DNA from 4 places in the Mesorhizobium sp. LCM 4576 genome. Region 2 is predicted to be linked to each of the others. Evidence: riboswitches for the same ligand, from Rfam matches in the RefSeq annotation. Region 2 holds a riboswitch; each other region holds the start of a gene.
What was found. A riboswitch is a leader RNA that binds a small molecule or an ion and turns the genes downstream of it on or off. The one in region 2 is predicted to bind thiamine pyrophosphate.
Positions count from the first base shown of each region.

Region 1: another riboswitch for thiamine pyrophosphate. It lies ahead of LCM4576_RS05235 (YkoF family thiamine/hydroxymethylpyrimidine-binding protein); the one in region 2 lies ahead of thiB (thiamine ABC transporter substrate binding subunit).
Region 3: another riboswitch for thiamine pyrophosphate. It lies ahead of thiB (thiamine ABC transporter substrate binding subunit); the one in region 2 lies ahead of thiB (thiamine ABC transporter substrate binding subunit).
Region 4: another riboswitch for thiamine pyrophosphate. It lies ahead of thiC (phosphomethylpyrimidine synthase ThiC); the one in region 2 lies ahead of thiB (thiamine ABC transporter substrate binding subunit).

Region 1 is NZ_MDDT01000011.1:73,094-75,852, forward strand. Features, by position in the region: gene LCM4576_RS05220 (DUF2934 domain-containing protein) at 1-50, shown strand, start outside; gene LCM4576_RS05225 (hypothetical protein) at 279-488, opposite strand; gene LCM4576_RS05230 (hypothetical protein) at 644-988, opposite strand; TPP riboswitch at 1,196-1,308, shown strand; gene LCM4576_RS05235 (YkoF family thiamine/hydroxymethylpyrimidine-binding protein) at 1,299-1,907, shown strand; gene LCM4576_RS05240 (ABC transporter permease) at 2,095-2,759, shown strand, end outside.
Region 2 is NZ_MDDT01000075.1:253-5,029, reverse strand. Features, by position in the region: gene LCM4576_RS31505 (ABC-F family ATP-binding cassette domain-containing protein) at 1-514, opposite strand, end outside; gene LCM4576_RS31500 (thiamine diphosphokinase) at 516-1,160, opposite strand; TPP riboswitch at 1,298-1,403, shown strand; gene thiB (thiamine ABC transporter substrate binding subunit) at 1,456-2,457, shown strand; gene thiP (thiamine/thiamine pyrophosphate ABC transporter permease) at 2,679-4,295, shown strand; partial or broken gene thiQ (thiamine ABC transporter ATP-binding protein) at 4,292-4,777, shown strand, end outside.
Region 3 is NZ_MDDT01000061.1:20,189-24,688, reverse strand. Features, by position in the region: partial or broken gene LCM4576_RS29915 (ATP-binding cassette domain-containing protein) at 1-377, opposite strand, end outside; gene LCM4576_RS29910 (thiamine diphosphokinase) at 379-1,023, opposite strand; TPP riboswitch at 1,161-1,266, shown strand; gene thiB (thiamine ABC transporter substrate binding subunit) at 1,319-2,320, shown strand; gene thiP (thiamine/thiamine pyrophosphate ABC transporter permease) at 2,542-4,158, shown strand; gene thiQ (thiamine ABC transporter ATP-binding protein) at 4,155-4,500, shown strand, end outside.
Region 4 is NZ_MDDT01000021.1:87,150-89,849, forward strand. Features, by position in the region: gene LCM4576_RS36280 (hypothetical protein) at 401-688, shown strand; TPP riboswitch at 894-1,009, shown strand; gene thiC (phosphomethylpyrimidine synthase ThiC) at 1,114-2,700, shown strand, end outside.

The DNA of each region.
Region 1 (2,759 bases), on a different contig from region 2:
CCAAGGCCCCCGCCAAGGCAAAGGCGGTCAAACCGAAAGCCAAGGCCTGATCTCCGGCGACCGCCGCTGCCAAGCCTCATTCGATCCACGGAAGGTGAAGGCGCGGCCGTGTCTCGCGCTTCGATTCCCGGCACGTCGATTTGTGGCGCCCTGTATCGGCAGCACCGAGCCTTCCCCTCACTGCCCATGGCGGCCGGCTGACCGGCACGCTCGGCATTGCCTTCGCCGGCAGTCAGGTCGGCGGCAGCGCGGGGCTGCAGTTCAGCTGGTAGGCGGGGCTACCGCCGTCCTTGCTTTCCGGCGTATCGCGCGACCGCGCACAGGAAAGCCAGCGCGGCCGTGTCGCAGGCGGCCCGCGACGGCGACGGACCCTTGGCGAAAAGGACCGCGTCCGCGACGGGGATAGTCAGGCCGTGCTTCCGGGCGAATGAGGTGACTTCGTAGGGTTGGTCGTCGGGCTGTATGCCGATGTCGATGCGCTGGTCCATCAAAACGAATTCCTCCCTGGTATGCGGCTTACCCTCCTTCGCCTGAGAGGAATTAACCACCGGCCGCTCGTGCGCGTCCACCAATTGGCAATTGTGTGAAACGATGCATTTTGCGACGGGTGGCCTAAGGGTTGCAGCGCTGCGATTGTCCGGACTCACCACGCATCGCTCGACCGGGCAAACCTTATCCCCGCCGCCGTCATCGCGCTTTCGCATTCGCTGATCAGCCTCAGATTGCGCGAATATCGCGCCACAGTCTCCGGCAGCCAGGCCGCGCAGGCCTCGACATAGGCGCGGCCATGCACCAGCGTGCCGGTCGAAAGCCGCTCGTCCTTCTCGGCGATCACTTTCAGATATTGCCGGATGAAGCGGATGTCGTCGGCGATGTCCTGGCTGGCCATGCGCCATGCGCCGGCAAGACGTTCGCGCTCGGCGAGCGGCAGTGGYGACAGCAAGGGGCGGGAGAGGTCGGYGAAAGCGGCATGGTTCGCGGTGTCCAAGCAAGTCCCCTCAAAAGAAGGGAAGTATCGTACTTTATGTACGAAAAGTAAGCAAGCGCGATTCGTACAATTTGAACGATAAAGCGGCTATAAAGAATCCGCGAAAATCTCATAACCGGCCATCTCCCCTTCGGGGGAGATGAGGCTCCCCGCCCAATTGGCTCTGCAAAAAAACGCTTCCCCTTTCGCTCGAACAGTGCTTTAACCGGCCATCCACAGGGGTGCTCCGTACGGTCGGGGCTGAGATGGTGGCGGCAAGCCTCCGGACCCTAAAGCTGATCTGGATAATACCAGCGGAGCGAGGCGGGCCATGTTTTCCGGCGCACAGATTTCCCTTTATCCCATGGCCGACGATTTCGTCGGCGTCATCCTTGGCGCGCTCGGTGCGCTCGACCCTTACCGCGACAGGCTGCGGATCGAGACCGACGACATTTCAACGCTGCTGGTCGGGCCGCCCGAAGTGCTGTTTCCCGCAATGCGTGACCTGTTCGTGGCGGCCGCCAAAAGCGGTAATCATTGCGTGCTGTCGGYCGCGGTCTCGCGCGGCTGCCCCGGCGAGCCGGACGACCCGATCTGCCGCTCCGACGAGATCGGCGGCCCGGCGATCCCGCTCGAGGAACGCAAGGYGGCCGCGCTCAGTGCCGTGCATGCGACACCCTCGACCAGCCAGGCGGTGGCGGCGCAGTTCTCGCTCTATGTGATGGGCACCGGTGACCACATGGACGAGATCTATGGCTGCATCGACTTCCTGAAACAGTCCGGCGTCTTCGAGCGCTCGAAGCATTTCTGCACCAAGCTGCGCGGCGACGCCGGCGCGGTGTTCGCCACGCTGAACGAGGCGTTCTGCCGCTTCGGCCCTGGCGCCGGGCATGTGACGCTCGACATAACGATTTCGGCGAACAGCCCGACCGCGGTTTGAGCCCGCGCAAGCTCGAGCTGTCGAGGTAGATGTCGTGGCTGTTTGGTACGATCCGTTGCGCGGGGGAGAGGGCGCTTCGTCGAGAGAACTTTCGACGATTGGCGAAAGCGGTCGCGACGGCCAATCTCCCGCGCAAGGGGAGAGATTAACCTTCACGCGAACCTTCGCTAATTTCTTCCCCGCCGCACTGGCTTTCGCCCTTTTCCTCACCGCCTGGGAGCTCTACGCCCGCTTCGGCGGCATAGCCCCTACTGTGCTCCCCGCGCCGTCCCGCGTGCTGGCGCAAGCCTGGGAGAATCGCGCGGCACTGGCCGACAACACGCTGCCCACCATCCGCGCCACGCTGGCCGGCTTCGCCTTCTCTCTCGTCGCAGCCTTCATCCTCTCGGCGCTGGTCGATTTTTTGGCCCCCCTGCGCCGGGCGCTGTTCCCGCTGCTGATCGCCAGTCAGACCTTGCCGCTGGTGGCGATCGCGCCGCTGGTGGTGTTGTGGTTCGGCTTCGGGCTGTTGCCGAAGATACTGCTCGTGGCTTTGGTCACCTTCTTCCCGATGATGGTGGCGCTGGTCGAGGGCTACGCCGCCACGAGCACCGAAATCAGCCAGCTGCTCGCCGCCATGGGGGCAGGGCGCTGGCGCATCTTTTGGCTCGCGCGGCTGCCGTCGGCGCTGCCCTATTTCTTCGCGGGCCTGAGGATCTCCATCACCTATGCGGTGGTGGGCGCGATCTTCGCCGAATATGCGGGCGCGGCGAAGGGGCTGGGTATCTACATGCTCAGCGCCAAGAACAATTTCCGGCCCGACCTTGTGCTCGCGGCGGTCGCCGTCAGCTCGGCGCTGACGCTGGTGTTGTT
Region 2 (4,777 bases):
TCAGGATCACCGCGGAAGAGGTGCGGGCAAGCTCTTCTTCCAGCCACTCGATGACCGAGAGATCGAGATGGTTGGTCGGCTCGTCGAGCAAAAGGATGTCGGGCTCGGGCGCCATGACACGGGCTAGCGCAGCGCGGCGCGCCTCGCCGCCTGAAAGATCGTTCGGCCGCTCCTCGCCGGTGAGGCCGAGATGTTCCATCAGATAGGTGGCGCGATGCGGATCGTCGGCCGGGCCGAGGCCGGCTTCGACATAGGCGCGCACGCTGGCGAAACCGTCCATGTCGGGCATCTGCGGCAGATAGCGGACCGTGGCCGAGGGTTGGCGGAAGACCTCGCCGTCCTGCGGCTCGATCATGCCGGCGGCGATCTTGAGCAGCGTCGACTTGCCCGAGCCATTGCGGCCGACCAGCGCGATCTTCTCGCCGGCGGATGCGCTGAGCGCCGCGCCGTCGAGCAGCGGCGTGCCGCCGAAGGTCAGTTTAATGCCGTCGAGGTTGAGGAGTGGCGGCGCCATATCAGCTTTCTGGAAGAGGATAAGGGTGGGCCAGAAGCAGCGCCCGGCCGCGCTCCAGCGCGATGCCGAGCCGCCCTTTGACCTCGTTTGATATAGTGAGCGAGGAGCCGAACGCCACCTCGACGCGGTCGAGCGGCCATTTGGCGCCGGTCACAGTCAGGCCGCCAAGCTCGGAGAAGCCGAGCACCGAAAACAAGGTGCCCTCATCATAGTCGAAGCTCGATTTGCCGGGCAGGATCGGAACGCCTTCCTGCGCGCCGCTCGTCAGCAGCACCCGCGTGCCGGCGGCGGCCAGCCGCACGGCCAGCGCCAGATGCAGGACGGCATGGTCGGCGCGCTTGCCGCCAAAGGCTCCGGCCAGCACCAGGCTGGTGGCGCCGCGCTGAAGCGCTTCCGCTATGGCGAGCTCTCCGTCGGTCATGTCCTTCTCGGCCGGGAAGACTTTTCGCGGAACGGCGGCGAGATCATCCGGCAGGTTGGCCGGCACCGAATCGAAATCGCCAACCCAGAGTTCCGGGACGATATCCAGCAAGCGGGCATGGCCGATGCCGGCGTCGGCGGCGATGACGCGCGAGCCAGTGATCTGGCGTTCGAGCCGGGGCGTGCGGATGAGTTCGCCGCCAAGCAGGATGGTGAATGTGCCCATGGGCGTCGCCCTTACCAGCCCACCGGGCGAAACGGAAGCCGGATGCAGTGCGCTTCGGTTGCGAACCCTGCCGGCGAACATTAGCTGCCCGGCAAAACTTCCGCTTGCGCGCCGCTTCGGCCGGGCCTATCTGTCGAAACGCTCTAACGGGGTGCCGGACGTGATCCGGCTGAGAGGCGATCAAGCCAACCCGCTGAACCTGATCCGGTTTGTACCGGCGGAGGGATTAGACGTTTCGGACCATCCGGCGCCTCAATTCCTTGTCACTCGAACGAAGGAGGCGCCGATGCGCGCAATGCTGTCCAATCTCATTCTCGCAACCGGCCTTGTTGCGCTTCTGGCGGGCGTCGCGCCTGCCGAGGCCAAGGACAAGCTCACCGTCTATACTTATGAAAGCTTCACCGCCGATTGGGGACCCGGACCGGCCGTGAAGAAGGAATTCGAGGCCGAATGCGGCTGCGATCTCGAATTCGTCTCGGTGGCCGACGGTGTGGCGCTGCTCAACCGCGTCAAGCTCGAAGGCGCCGGCACCAAAGCCGATGTCGTGCTTGGCCTCGACACCAATCTGACGGCGGACGCGAAGGCGAGCGGCCTCTTCGCGCCGCATGGCGAAGTCTCCGGGATCAATGTGCCCGGAGGCTGGAGCGACGACACTTTCGTGCCCTTCGACTATGGCTATTTCGCCGTCGTCTACGACACGCAGAAGCTGAAAGTCCCGCCGAAGAGCCTGAAGGAGCTGGTGGAAGGCAGCGGCACCGACAAGATCGTCATCCAGGATCCGCGCACCTCGACGCCCGGCCTTGGCCTGCTTTTGTGGGTGAAGTCTGTCTATGGCGACAAGGCGCCGGAAGCCTGGGCCAAGCTCAAGACCAAGGTCCTGACGGTGACGCCGGGCTGGAGCGAGGCCTATGGCCTGTTCACCAAGGGCGAGGCTCCGATGGTGCTCTCCTACACCACCTCGCCGGCCTACCACATGGTGGCCGAGAACACCGAGCGCTACCAGGCGGCCTCCTTCGAGGAGGGCGAATACCTGCAGATCGAGGTTGCCGGCATCACCACGGCCGGCGCGAAGAACCCGCTGGCGCAGAAATTCATCGCCTTCATGACCGGACCGAAGTTCCAGGACGTCATTCCGGAGACCAACTGGATGTTCCCGGCCGGCAAGACCGACAAGCCGCTCAACCCGGCCTTCGACAAGCTGGTGAAGCCGACCAAGACCTTGCTGTTCAGTCCTGAGGAAGTGGCGGCCAACCGCAAGGCCTGGGTGGATGAGTGGCTGGCGGTGATGAGCAAGTAGGGCTGCGATGCTTGCGCCAAGGCCCCCCTCTCTGTCCTGCCGGACATCTCCCCCTCAAGGGGGGAGATTGGCTGTCACGCCGACTTTCGCCAATCTCCAATGCTGCAGGACTAAGCGGGGCGTCGAAGCTGCTAATCTCCCCCCTAGAGGGGGAGATGGCCGGCAGGCCAGAGGGGGGCGCGAAGGAACGCGGCGTTCGCTGAATCTCAACAAGGTGCAGCGTGCACGCCACGCGTGACTCCCGCATAACCGCTGGCGTCATCGCTCTTGCAGCAATCGCCATCCTCATCGGCGGCGCCTTCGCCGGCCTCGCCATCGAAGGCGCGCATGACCTCTCCGGCGCTGCCGCCGCCTTCGACAGCTATCTCTTTCGCGTCGCCCGCTTCACGCTTTGGCAGGCGGCTCTCTCGACGCTCCTGTCGGTCGCGCCGGCGCTGCTCGTGGCGCGCGCCTTGTCCCGGCATCCAGCCTTTCCCGGCCGCCGACTGATCCTGCAACTGTTCACCGTGCCGCTGGCATTGCCGGCAATCGTCGCCGCGCTCGGCATATTGGCGCTCTACGGTCGCGCCGGGTACTTTGCCGGCGTCTTCGCCGGGCTTGGCGGCGGAGAATGGCCCGGCATCTACGGCCTCTCCGGCATCCTGGTCGCGCATGTCTTCTTCAACCTGCCCTTGGCGACGCGCCTGTTCCTGGAGTCGCTGGGCACCATTCCCGCCGACCAGTGGCGACTGGCGAGCCAGCTTGGGATGAGCGCCCGCCCGGCCTTCCGGCTGATCGAATGGCCGGTGCTGCGCGCGGCCTTGCCGGGGATCGCCGGACTGGTCTTCATGCTCTGCATCACCTCCTTCACCATCGTGCTGACGCTGGGCGGCGGTCCGGCCGCGACGACGCTGGAGGTCGCCATCTACCAGGCGCTGCGCTTCGATTTCGATCCCGCGCGCGCCGTGGTGCTGACGCTGTTGCAGATCGCGCTGACCTTCATCGTGGTCGTCGCTCTCACGCGGCTCGGCGCCAACGCCGTCGGCGACGCCAATCTGCCGGTGGCGCCGCGCCGCTACCTTTCGGCGGGCCGCATGGAGAGCGTGCTGAATGGCGGCCTCATCGTGCTTGCCCTGCTGTTCGTCGCCGGACCGATGGCGGCGACGGTGGTTTCAGGTCTGGAGGCCGATCTCGGCCGATTGGCGGGCGAGGAGGCGGTGCGCCGCGCGACGCTCACCAGCGCGGGCCTTGCTTTGCTTGCGGCGCTGCTCAGCGTGACCTTGTCGCTGGCGCTGATCGCGGCGCGGCGCGCGCTGGCCCTGCGGCGCCGTGCCGGCAGCGCCATGTCGCTGCTCGAGCACGCCGCCGACACCGGAGCCGGCTTCGTGCTCGTCGTGCCGCCGATCGTGCTTGGCGCCGGCTGGTTCCTGGCGTTGCGCAGCATCACCGATGTCTTCGCCATCGCGCCGGTCATGGTCGTCGCCGTCAATGCGGTGATGGCCATGCCCTTCGCCATCCGCGCCATTCGCCCGGCCTATGATGCGGCGAGCGAACGCCATGAGCGGCTTTGCCTGGCGCTCGGCATATCCGGCTGGACCCGGCTCAGCCTGATCGACTGGCCGTCGCTGAGGCGGCCCTTGGCCACCGGATTCGCCTTCGCCATGGCGCTGTCGCTCGGCGATCTCGGGGTGATCGCGCTGTTCGGCAGCGATTCCGTACAGACCTTGCCCTATCTGCTTTTGGCGCGCATGGGCAGCTACCGGACCGCCGACGCCGCGGGACTCGCCTTGCTGCTCGGCCTCGTCTGCCTGATGCTGGTGGTCGTTGCTGACTGGCTGGGGCGGGAAGGAAAGTCATGACGACGACGATCGACGGCACCGCCGCGCATAAGGGCCTCACCGTCACGCTGGATGGTATCGCGTTCAGCTACGGCGAATCTTCCTTCCGCTTCGATGCCGAATTCGCGGCGGGCAGGATCACCGCCATCATGGGGCCGAGCGGTTCCGGCAAGTCGACGCTGCTCAATCTGATAGCCGGCTTCGAAACGCCCGATGCGGGCAGGGTGCTGATCGGCGGCATCGACATCGGCGACACGCCGCCTTCGGCGCGACCGGTGTCGATGGTGTTCCAGGAAAACAATTTGTTTGCCCACCTTTCGGTCGAAGCCAATGTCGGACTCGGCCGCTCGCCGTCGCTGAAACTCGGCGAGGCCGACCGCGTTGCCGTCGCCGAGGCACTGGCGCGTGTGGGCCTGGCGGGCAAGGAAAAGCGGCTGCCGCGCGAGCTTTCCGGCGGCGAGCGGCAGCGCGTGGCGCTGGCGCGGGTGCTGCTGCGCGACCGG
Region 3 (4,500 bases), on a different contig from region 2:
CGCGCCTCGCCGCCTGAAAGATCGTTCGGCCGCTCCTCGCCGGTGAGGCCGAGATGTTCCATCAGATAGGTGGCGCGATGCGGATCGTCGGCCGGGCCGAGGCCGGCTTCGACATAGGCGCGCACGCTGGCGAAACCGTCCATGTCGGGCATCTGCGGCAGATAGCGGACCGTGGCCGAGGGTTGGCGGAAGACCTCGCCGTCCTGCGGCTCGATCATGCCGGCGGCGATCTTGAGCAGCGTCGACTTGCCCGAGCCATTGRGGCCGACCAGCGCGATCTTCTCGCCGGCGGATGCGCTGAGCGCCGCGCCGTCGAGCAGCGGCGTGCCGCCGAAGGTCAGTTTAATGCCGTCGAGGTTGAGGAGTGGCGGCGCCATATCAGCTTTCTGGAAGAGGATAAGGGTGGYCCAGAAGCAGCGCCCGGCCGCGCTCCAGCGCGATGCCGAGCCGCCCTTTGACCTCGTTTGATATAGTGAGCGAGGAGCCGAACGCCACCTCGACGCGGTCGAGCGGCCATTTGGCGCCGGTCACAGTCAGGCCGCCAAGCTCGGAGAAGCCGAGCACCGAAAACAAGGTGCCCTCATCATAGTCGAAGCTCGATTTGCCGGGCAGGATCGGAACGCCTTCCTGCGCGCCGCTCGTCAGCAGCACCCGCGTGCCGGCGGCGGCCAGCCGCACGGCCAGCGCCAGATGCAGGACGGCATGGTCGGCGCGCTTGCCGCCAAAGGCTCCGGCCAGCACCAGGCTGGTGGCGCCGCGCTGAAGCGCTTCCGCTATGGCGAGCTCTCCGTCGGTCATGTCCTTCTCGGCCGGGAAGACTTTTCGCGGAACGGCGGCGAGATCATCCGGCAGGTTGGCCGGCACCGAATCGAAATCGCCAACCCAGAGTTCCGGGACGATATCCAGCAAGCGGGCATGGCCGATGCCGGCGTCGGCGGCGATGACGCGCGAGCCAGTGATCTGGCGTTCGAGCCGGGGCGTGCGGATGAGTTCGCCGCCAAGCAGGATGGTGAATGTGCCCATGGGCGTCGCCCTTACCAGCCCACCGGGCGAAACGGAAGCCGGATGCAGTGCGCTTCGGTTGCGAACCCTGCCGGCGAACATTAGCTGCCCGGCAAAACTTCCGCTTGCGCGCCGCTTCGGCCGGGCCTATCTGTCGAAACGCTCTAACGGGGTGCCGGACGTGATCCGGCTGAGAGGCGATCAAGCCAACCCGCTGAACCTGATCCGGTTTGTACCGGCGGAGGGATTAGACGTTTCGGACCATCCGGCGCCTCAATTCCTTGTCACTCGAACGAAGGAGGCGCCGATGCGCGCAATGCTGTCCAATCTCATTCTCGCAACCGGCCTTGTTGCGCTTCTGGCGGGCGTCGCGCCTGCCGAGGCCAAGGACAAGCTCACCGTCTATACTTATGAAAGCTTCACCGCCGATTGGGGACCCGGACCGGCCGTGAAGAAGGAATTCGAGGCCGAATGCGGCTGCGATCTCGAATTCGTCTCGGTGGCCGACGGTGTGGCGCTGCTCAACCGCGTCAAGCTCGAAGGCGCCGGCACCAAAGCCGATGTCGTGCTTGGCCTCGACACCAATCTGACGGCGGACGCGAAGGCGAGCGGCCTCTTCGCGCCGCATGGCGAAGTCTCCGGGATCAATGTGCCCGGAGGCTGGAGCGACGACACTTTCGTGCCCTTCGACTATGGCTATTTCGCCGTCGTCTACGACACGCAGAAGCTGAAAGTCCCGCCGAAGAGCCTGAAGGAGCTGGTGGAAGGCAGCGGCACCGACAAGATCGTCATCCAGGATCCGCGCACCTCGACGCCCGGCCTTGGCCTGCTTTTGTGGGTGAAGTCTGTCTATGGCGACAAGGCGCCGGAAGCCTGGGCCAAGCTCAAGACCAAGGTCCTGACGGTGACGCCGGGCTGGAGCGAGGCCTATGGCCTGTTCACCAAGGGCGAGGCTCCGATGGTGCTCTCCTACACCACCTCGCCGGCCTACCACATGGTGGCCGAGAACACCGAGCGCTACCAGGCGGCCTCCTTCGAGGAGGGCGAATACCTGCAGATCGAGGTTGCCGGCATCACCACGGCCGGCGCGAAGAACCCGCTGGCGCAGAAATTCATCGCCTTCATGACCGGACCGAAGTTCCAGGACGTCATTCCGGAGACCAACTGGATGTTCCCGGCCGGCAAGACCGACAAGCCGCTCAACCCGGCCTTCGACAAGCTGGTGAAGCCGACCAAGACCTTGCTGTTCAGTCCTGAGGAAGTGGCGGCCAACCGCAAGGCCTGGGTGGATGAGTGGCTGGCGGTGATGAGCAAGTAGGGCTGCGATGCTTGCGCCAAGGCCCCCCTCTCTGTCCTGCCGGACATCTCCCCCTCAAGGGGGGAGATTGGCTGTCACGCCGACTTTCGCCAATCTCCAATGCTGCAGGACTAAGCGGGGCGTCGAAGCTGCTAATCTCCCCCCTAGAGGGGGAGATGGCCGGCAGGCCAGAGGGGGGCGCGAAGGAACGCGGCGTTCGCTGAATCTCAACAAGGTGCAGCGTGCACGCCACGCGTGACTCCCGCATAACCGCTGGCGTCATCGCTCTTGCAGCAATCGCCATCCTCATCGGCGGCGCCTTCGCCGGCCTCGCCATCGAAGGCGCGCATGACCTCTCCGGCGCTGCCGCCGCCTTCGACAGCTATCTCTTTCGCGTCGCCCGCTTCACGCTTTGGCAGGCGGCTCTCTCGACGCTCCTGTCGGTCGCGCCGGCGCTGCTCGTGGCGCGCGCCTTGTCCCGGCATCCAGCCTTTCCCGGCCGCCGACTGATCCTGCAACTGTTCACCGTGCCGCTGGCATTGCCGGCAATCGTCGCCGCGCTCGGCATATTGGCGCTCTACGGTCGCGCCGGGTACTTTGCCGGCGTCTTCGCCGGGCTTGGCGGCGGAGAATGGCCCGGCATCTACGGCCTCTCCGGCATCCTGGTCGCGCATGTCTTCTTCAACCTGCCCTTGGCGACGCGCCTGTTCCTGGAGTCGCTGGGCACCATTCCCGCCGACCAGTGGCGACTGGCGAGCCAGCTTGGGATGAGCGCCCGCCCGGCCTTCCGGCTGATCGAATGGCCGGTGCTGCGCGCGGCCTTGCCGGGGATCGCCGGACTGGTCTTCATGCTCTGCATCACCTCCTTCACCATCGTGCTGACGCTGGGCGGCGGTCCGGCCGCGACGACGCTGGAGGTCGCCATCTACCAGGCGCTGCGCTTCGATTTCGATCCCGCGCGCGCCGTGGTGCTGACGCTGTTGCAGATCGCGCTGACCTTCATCGTGGTCGTCGCTCTCACGCGGCTCGGCGCCAACGCCGTCGGCGACGCCAATCTGCCGGTGGCGCCGCGCCGCTACCTTTCGGCGGGCCGCATGGAGAGCGTGCTGAATGGCGGCCTCATCGTGCTTGCCCTGCTGTTCGTCGCCGGACCGATGGCGGCGACGGTGGTTTCAGGTCTGGAGGCCGATCTCGGCCGATTGGCGGGCGAGGAGGCGGTGCGCCGCGCGACGCTCACCAGCGCGGGCCTTGCTTTGCTTGCGGCGCTGCTCAGCGTGACCTTGTCGCTGGCGCTGATCGCGGCGCGGCGCGCGCTGGCCCTGCGGCGCCGTGCCGGCAGCGCCATGTCGCTGCTCGAGCACGCCGCCGACACCGGAGCCGGCTTCGTGCTCGTCGTGCCGCCGATCGTGCTTGGCGCCGGCTGGTTCCTGGCGTTGCGCAGCATCACCGATGTCTTCGCCATCGCGCCGGTCATGGTCGTCGCCGTCAATGCGGTGATGGCCATGCCCTTCGCCATCCGCGCCATTCGCCCGGCCTATGATGCGGCGAGCGAACGCCATGAGCGGCTTTGCCTGGCGCTCGGCATATCCGGCTGGACCCGGCTCAGCCTGATCGACTGGCCGTCGCTGAGGCGGCCCTTGGCCACCGGATTCGCCTTCGCCATGGCGCTGTCGCTCGGCGATCTCGGGGTGATCGCGCTGTTCGGCAGCGATTCCGTACAGACCTTGCCCTATCTGCTTTTGGCGCGCATGGGCAGCTACCGGACCGCCGACGCCGCGGGACTCGCCTTGCTGCTCGGCCTCGTCTGCCTGATGCTGGTGGTCGTTGCTGACTGGCTGGGGCGGGAAGGAAAGTCATGACGACGACGATCGACGGCACCGCCGCGCATAAGGGCCTCACCGTCACGCTGGATGGTATCGCGTTCAGCTACGGCGAATCTTCCTTCCGCTTCGATGCCGAATTCGCGGCGGGCAGGATCACCGCCATCATGGGGCCGAGCGGTTCCGGCAAGTCGACGCTGCTCAATCTGATAGCCGGCTTCGAAACGCCCGATGCGGGCAGGGTGCTGATCGGCGGCATCGACATCGGCGACACGCCGCCTTCGGCGCGACCGGTGTCGATGGTGTTCCAGGAAAACAATTTGTTTGCCCACCTTTCGGTCGAAGCCAATGTCGGACTCGGCCGCTCGCCGTCGCTGAAAC
Region 4 (2,700 bases), on a different contig from region 2:
ACGCAGTATTTCCGGGCAATGGCGACGTCCCGAGCGCCCTGAAAAATCGTGACCGTCAAAATCGGTCTCGCCAACGCTAGGCGGTCAGTCAGGTAGGAAACCGCTTTGCCGGGAACCTCAGCCGTCGAGGTGGCGAAATATGCGAAGGCTGCGAAAAACTTCGGCTGCACCGCCAGTCCGAGCCTCGAACCGACCGGCTTGGCATTCACGAATTCGATGTCGGCAAACGAAAGGCTCCATTCCTTGGCCAGCGACCCGGGCGAAACACGCAGATCTCAGGAAGGTTCTAGAATCCATTTTCGGCAAAGTCTGGCTTGGAGCATCAATTTTCAGGGAGTAGGTTCATTTTTCATATCCCTGGCCGGTTTGAACAGGAATTCGAGAGAAGAGCCCAATTTTCATGGCGGCGGCGCCCGCACGCCGAATTCCTCTATGCCTGCGTTCCACGAACCATCGAACGGGATCTTCCCAACGAAACCGCGTTCTGCAGCGCTACGATCAGTTCCGGCAACATGGGGATGCCTTTATCGACATGCCCGAGCGGCTGATCGATCTGCTCTTCCGTTTCCTCTACCAGAACGGCGGCCAGCTATCGAACCGCGCCCGCGAAAAGGAATTCGCCGCGCTGACGAATGACGAGGCAGAGCGGATCGAGGAGATCTACGCGCAAACCTTTGGTGCCGATTGAAGGCGTGATCATCGCAAGCACCGAACTTTCAGTCCGGTGATTTGACAATCTTCTTATCCCTTCCCCGCCCTCTACTCGTGCGCGCGATTTGTCGCCGCCTTATGCGCGAACYTTTCCCGCAGTTTGATCAGCAGCCGATCAGCGCCGCGGTCTGCCCGCTGCCTGAAGGCGCTTGACAAAGCGGCGCTGGCCCGGTCAATTCGCAAGCATTCACCAGGGGAGTCCCGGCAAGGGGCTGAGATACTGCTGGCTTTGCGGCGCAGTGACCCGTTGAACCTGATCCAGTTCATACTGGCGTAGGGACGGTGCAAGCGCTTTGCGGGCGTTCATGCCCGAAGACTGTCTCAAGCAGGTCGACCAAAAGCGTCTTTTCATCCTTCCGGCACAGAACTGGGTCTCCAATGCAACGAGCAAAGGAGCCTCAAATGAATGCCTTGACCCCGACCGTGTCGACCGGGCCGTTGCCGGCTTCGCGGAAGATCCACAAATCCGGCATCCTTCATCCGCAGATCAGGGTGCCGATGCGCGAGATCGCGGTCCACCCGACTGCCGGCGAGCCGCCGGTGACGGTCTACGATCCGTCAGGCCCCTATACCGACCCCGCGATCGGAACCGATATCGAGAAGGGTCTTGCCCGGCTTCGGCAGGACTGGATCGCAGCGCGCGGCGATGTCGAATCTTATGACGGCCGCCATGTCAGGCCGGAGGACAACGGATTTGCGGCAGGCGAGCGTCTCACGCGGGAATTTCCGATCCGCAACCGTCCACTGAGGGCCAAAGCCGGCAAGGYCGTCACCCAGCTCGCCTACGCGCGCGCGGGCATCATCACCCCCGAGATGGAATTCGTCGCCATCCGCGAAAACCTCGGCCGCGAGATCCTGCGCGGCACGCTGCAACAGGACGGCGAGGCGTTCGGCGCATCGATCCCGGATTTCGTCACGCCGGAATTCGTGCGCGACGAGGTAGCGTGCGGCCGTGCGATTATTCCCGCCAACATCAACCATCCCGAGAGCGAGCCGATGATCATCGGCCGCAATTTCCTGGTGAAGATCAACGCCAACATCGGCAATTCCGCCGTCACCTCCTCGATGGCCGAAGAAGTGGAAAAGATGGTCTGGGCGATCCGATGGGGCGCCGACACCGTCATGGATCTGTCGACGGGGCGCAACATCCACAACATCCGCGAATGGATCGTGCGCAACGCCCCGGTGCCGATCGGCACGGTGCCGCTTTACCAGGCGCTGGAAAAGGTCGGCGGCATTGCCGAGGACCTGAGCTGGGAGGTCTATCGCGACACGCTGGTCGAACAGGCCGAGCAGGGCGTCGACTACTTCACCATCCATGCCGGCGTGCGGTTGCATTACATTCCGCTGACCGTCGACCGGGTCACGGGCATCGTCTCTCGCGGCGGCTCGATCATGGCGAAATGGTGCCTGCACCATCACCGCGAAAGCTTCCTCTATGAGCATTTCGAGGAGATCTGCGATATCGCCAGAGCCTATGACGTCTCCTTCTCGCTCGGTGACGGCCTTCGTCCCGGCTCGATCGCCGATGCCAATGACCGGGCCCAATTCGCCGAACTGGAGACGCTTGGCGAACTGACGAAGATCGCCTGGGCAAAGGACTGCCAGGTGATGATCGAGGGCCCCGGCCATGTGCCCATGCACAAGATCAAACAGAATATGGACAAGCAGCTCGCCGTCTGCGGCGAAGCGCCTTTCTACACGCTGGGGCCGCTGACGACGGACATTGCGCCGGGCTATGACCACATCACATCCGGCATCGGCGCGGCCATGATCGGCTGGTTCGGCACGGCCATGCTCTGCTACGTGACGCCGAAGGAACATCTCGGCCTGCCGGATCGAAACGACGTCAAGACCGGGGTGATCACGTACAAGATTGCTGCACACGCAGCGGATCTTGCCAAGGGGCATCCCGCGGCGAAAATCCGCGACGACGCGCTTTCGCGGGCACGGTTCGAGTTCCGTTGGGAAGACCAGTTCAACCTGTCG